2 regions of the Leisingera sp. ANG49 genome follow, and region 1 is predicted to be linked to the other one. Evidence: riboswitches for the same ligand, from Rfam matches in the RefSeq annotation. Region 1 holds a riboswitch; the other holds the start of a gene.
The links. Region 1 has a riboswitch for thiamine pyrophosphate ahead of thiC (phosphomethylpyrimidine synthase ThiC). Riboswitches for the same ligand answer to the same signal wherever they lie in the genome.

Region 1 (2,202 bases):
AGAACGGCGCCTCGTGGCAGCACTCCAGCTGCTTGTCCATGTTCTCCTTGATCTTGTGCATGGCGACATGGCCCGGCCCTTCGATCATCACCTGGCAGTCCTTGGCCCAGGCGATCTTGGTCAGCTCCCCAAGGGTCTCCAGTTCGGCAAACTGCGCCTCGTCATTGGCGTCCGCGATGGAGCCCGGCCGCAAACCGTCGCCCAGCGAGAAGCTCACATCATACTGGCGGCAGATGTCGCAGATTTCCTCGAAATGCTCATAGAGGAAGCTCTCTTTATGGTGATGCAGGCACCACTTCGCCATGATCGACCCGCCGCGCGAAACGATCCCTGTCACCCGGTTCACCGTCATCGGCACCATGTGCAGCCGCACGCCCGCATGGATGGTGAAATAGTCGACGCCTTGTTCCGCTTGCTCGATCAGCGTGTCGCGGAACACTTCCCAGGTAAGGTCCTCGGCGATGCCGTTCACTTTCTCAAGCGCCTGGTAGATCGGCACGGTGCCGATCGGAACCGGCGAGTTGCGCACGATCCATTCACGGGTGTTGTGGATGTTGCGGCCGGTGGACAGGTCCATCACCGTGTCGGCACCCCAGCGGATCGCCCAGACCAGCTTGTCGACCTCTTCCTCCATCGAGGAGGTAACGGCAGAGGTGCCCATATTGGCGTTGATCTTCACCTTGAAATTGCGGCCGATGATCATCGGCTCGATTTCCGGGTGGTTGATGTTGGCGGGGATGATGGCGCGGCCGGCGGCGATTTCCTGGCGCACGAATTCCGGCGTCACGTAGTCGGGGATATTGGCGCCGAAGTCATTGCCGTCGCGATTGCCGTGGCAGGGCGACAGCTCGCGCAGCTGGTTTTCGCGGATCGCCACGAACTCCATTTCGGGTGTGATGATGCCCGCACGTGCATAGGCCAGCTGGGTCGGCGCTTTGCCATCCTTGCCGCGCAGCGGGGCGGGCTTCACCGGGAACTCCGGCGTCAGACGGTCGCCCTCGACAAAGCCGTTATCCTCCGGCTTCACATCGCGGCCCTGGTAGCTCTCGACGTCGCCGCGGGCGAGGGTCCACTGGCGGCGCAGCTGCGGCAGGCCCTGGCGGATGTCGGTCAGCACCTCCGGGTCGGTGTAGGGGCCGGAGCTGTCATAGACCGGCAGCGGCGCCTCGCCCGCAGTGGGGTGGGTGGAGATTTCGCGCATCGGCACGCGGATGTCCTCATGGACCTCGCCGCTGACGTAGATCTTGCGCGAGGCGGGCAATGCGCCCGTGGTGATTTTCGGGTTGGGGACGTTCATCTGGTGTTCCTCCGGGCCTTCGGTTCAAAAACACCAATTGAGCCGGGACGGAGGAAAACGGGCAGGGGGGTGTACAGCCGGTGTACGGCCGGTGCACGCATGCTGCCTGTTCGAAACACGGGTTGCCGCCGGGGCGCCGCGCCATGCTCCTAGCTTCCTACGCCAGTATCAACTGGGTCAGGTTCAAAGGGTCGCGCCGCCGGTCCGGGATGCCCCGCACCATGACGCCTCTCAGTCCCTTGGGCGGGACTCCCCTGCGTGCCTATAGGGCTAGGGGAGGTGCGGGGTTTGCGTCAACCGGAATCTTTGTAGATTATTTTTTGGCATTAATATCAGTCTGATATTGGCCTTATGGGCGGGTATTTGAGGCAAATCGCTGCAGTGCAGCTTTGAAGCTTGATCGAGGGCTGCAAAATTATCTATAAAAACCGGAAACGCCATCCGCGCATGGCCAACAGGTATAGAGAACAGGAGACAGCATGCTGGACGCTGCACCCATCCGCACCGACTGGACCCGCGAGGAAGCGGAAGCGATTTATAACAAGCCTTTCATGGACTTGCTGTTTCAGGCGCACACCGTCCACCGGCAGTATTTCGACCCCAACCAGGTGCAGAAATCCAAGCTCCTGAGCATCAAGACCGGCGGCTGCGCCGAGGATTGCGCCTATTGCTCGCAGTCGGCCCGCAACGGCGCGCAGCTCTCGGCGTCCAAGCTGATTGAAGTGCAGCGGGTGATCGCCGAGGCCAAGAAAGCCAAGGAAGGCGGCGCGACCCGCTACTGCATGGGCGCCGCCTGGCGCTCGCCCAAGGACCGCGACATGGCGGCGCTTGAGGCGATGGTGCAGGGCGTCAAGGACCTGGGCATGGAAACCTGCATGACCCTGGGCATGCTGGACGAGGAACAG
Region 2 (2,202 bases), on a different contig from region 1:
GGGGTGAGGATTGAGGAGGTCGGCTTGACCGCGAAACGCACCACCACATCCTGCCCGGTGGAGATGCCGCCGAGGATGCCGCCGGCGTGGTTCGACGAATACTCAGGCCCGTTTTCGCCCATGAAAATCTCGTCGGCATTTTCCGAGCCCTTCAGCCGCGCGGCATTCATGCCTTCGCCGATCTCGACGCCTTTCACGGCGTTGATCGACATCATCGCAGCGGCCAGATCAGTGTCGAGCTTGCAATAAACCGGTGCGCCGATGCCTGCGGGGACACCCCGGGCGACAACCTCAACCACGGCGCCAACCGAGTCATGCGCCTTGCGCAGGCCTTGCAGGTAGTCTTCCCACTCCTGCACCGCGCCTGCATCGGGGATCCAGAAATCGTTCTGCTCGATCGCGTCCCAGTCAAAGCGGCTGCGGTCGATCTCCAGCTCGCCCATTTGGGTCATGTAGCCCTTGATCTCCAGCCCCGGCACCAGCGCCTTGATTGCTTCACGTGCAACACCGCCGGCCGCAACCCGCGCGGCAGTCTCGCGCGCCGAGGACCGGCCGCCGCCGCGGTAGTCACGGTTGCCGTATTTCTGGAAATAGGTGATGTCGGCGTGACCCGGACGGAAGGTCTGGGAGATCTCGCCGTAATCCTTTGACCGCTGGTCGGTGTTCTCGATCATCAGCTGGATCGGGGTCCCGGTTGACATGCCGTCGAACACGCCGGACAGGATTTTCACCGCGTCCGGTTCATTGCGCTGGGTGGTATTCTTGTTCTGGCCGGGACGGCGCTTGTCGAGCCATTGCTGCAGCATTTCCGGCTCCAGCGGCACATTCGGCGGGCAGCCGTCGACGGTGGCGCCAAGCGCAGGCCCGTGGCTCTCGCCCCAGGTGGTGACGCGGAAGAGGTGTCCAAAGCTGTTCATCGACATGCGCGGTCTCCTTTGCGCTGTGCTTAGCGGGCAGGGGCCTGTGCCTCAAGCGGATTCCTCTGCGGCAAAGGGCACGGGGGGCGCTGCCCCCGCCGCCTTCGGCGGCTCCCCCGGGATATTTTCAGCCAGATGAGCTAGGGACGGGCACTGGCAGCGGTCCAGTTTGCCTGAACCGTAGGTCCTGGCGGGGCTTTGGCTTGTCATTGCTGCGCCCCGGGCCTAATGTCCGCGCCACCTCGGGGTGCGCGGCAGCGCTGAGATGACACCCGTTGAACCTGAACCGGATCACACCGGCGGAGGGAAGGTACTGGACAGCCTCCACCCTTGCCCAAAGCCGCAAAGGAGGATGGCATGAAACATCTTGCATTTGCAGCGGGACTGCTCGGCGCTTCGGCAGCCTTTGCCGATACGCCCGAACTCACTGTTTACACCTATGACAGCTTTGTTTCCGACTGGGGCCCCGGCCCGGCGGTGGAAAAGGCGTTTGAGGAGGTCTGCGGCTGCGACCTGAAACTGGTCGGCGCGGGCGACGGCGCGGCGCTGCTGGCGCGGGTCAAGCTGGAGGGCGAACGCTCGGACGCGGACGTGGTGCTGGGTCTCGACACCAACCTGACCGCAGCGGCCAAGGAAACCGGCCTGTTTGCAGAGCATTCCGTGAGCGCCGAGTTTGCGCTGCCGGTGGAATGGAACGACGCGACATTTGTGCCGTATGACTGGGGCTACTTTGCCTTTGTCCACAACGCCGACGCCGCGGCGCCTGCGGATTTCAAGGCGCTGGCTGCCAGCGACAAGAAGATCGTCATTCAGGACCCGCGCTCCTCGACCCCGGGTCTGGGGCTGCTGCTGTGGGTCAAGGCCGCCTATGGCGACGAGGCGCCGGAGATTTGGAAGGGCCTGTCTGACAACGTCGTGACCGTGACCAAGGGCTGGTCCGAGGCCTATGGCATGTTCCTGGAAGGCGAGGCCGATATGGTGCTCTCCTACACCACCTCCCCCGCCTACCATTTGATTGCAGAGGAAGACGGCTCCAAGGCAGCGGCATCTTTTGATGAGGGGCATTACATGCAGGTGGAGGTTGCCGGCAAACTGGCGAACACCGACCAGCCGGAGCTGGCCGACCAGTTCCTGGCCTTCATGGTGTCGGATGCGTTCCAGTCGATCATCCCGACCACCAACTGGATGTATCCGGCGGTGACCCCGGCGGCGGGCCTGCCGGAAGGGTTCGATACCCTGATCGCGCCTGAAAAATCGCTGCTGCTGAGCGAAACGGAAGCGGCAG

Region 2: linked by a shared signal. The riboswitch ahead of thiB (thiamine ABC transporter substrate binding subunit) and the one ahead of thiC (phosphomethylpyrimidine synthase ThiC) in region 1 are both predicted to bind thiamine pyrophosphate.

What each region holds. Positions count from the first base shown of each region.
Region 1 is NZ_JCATZN010000005.1:264,115-266,316, reverse strand. Features, by position in the region: gene thiC (phosphomethylpyrimidine synthase ThiC) at 1-1,297, opposite strand, end outside; TPP riboswitch at 1,435-1,563, opposite strand; gene bioB (biotin synthase BioB) at 1,777-2,202, shown strand, end outside.
Region 2 is NZ_JCATZN010000004.1:197,816-200,017, reverse strand. Features, by position in the region: gene aroC (chorismate synthase) at 1-923, opposite strand, end outside; TPP riboswitch at 1,151-1,242, shown strand; gene thiB (thiamine ABC transporter substrate binding subunit) at 1,275-2,202, shown strand, end outside.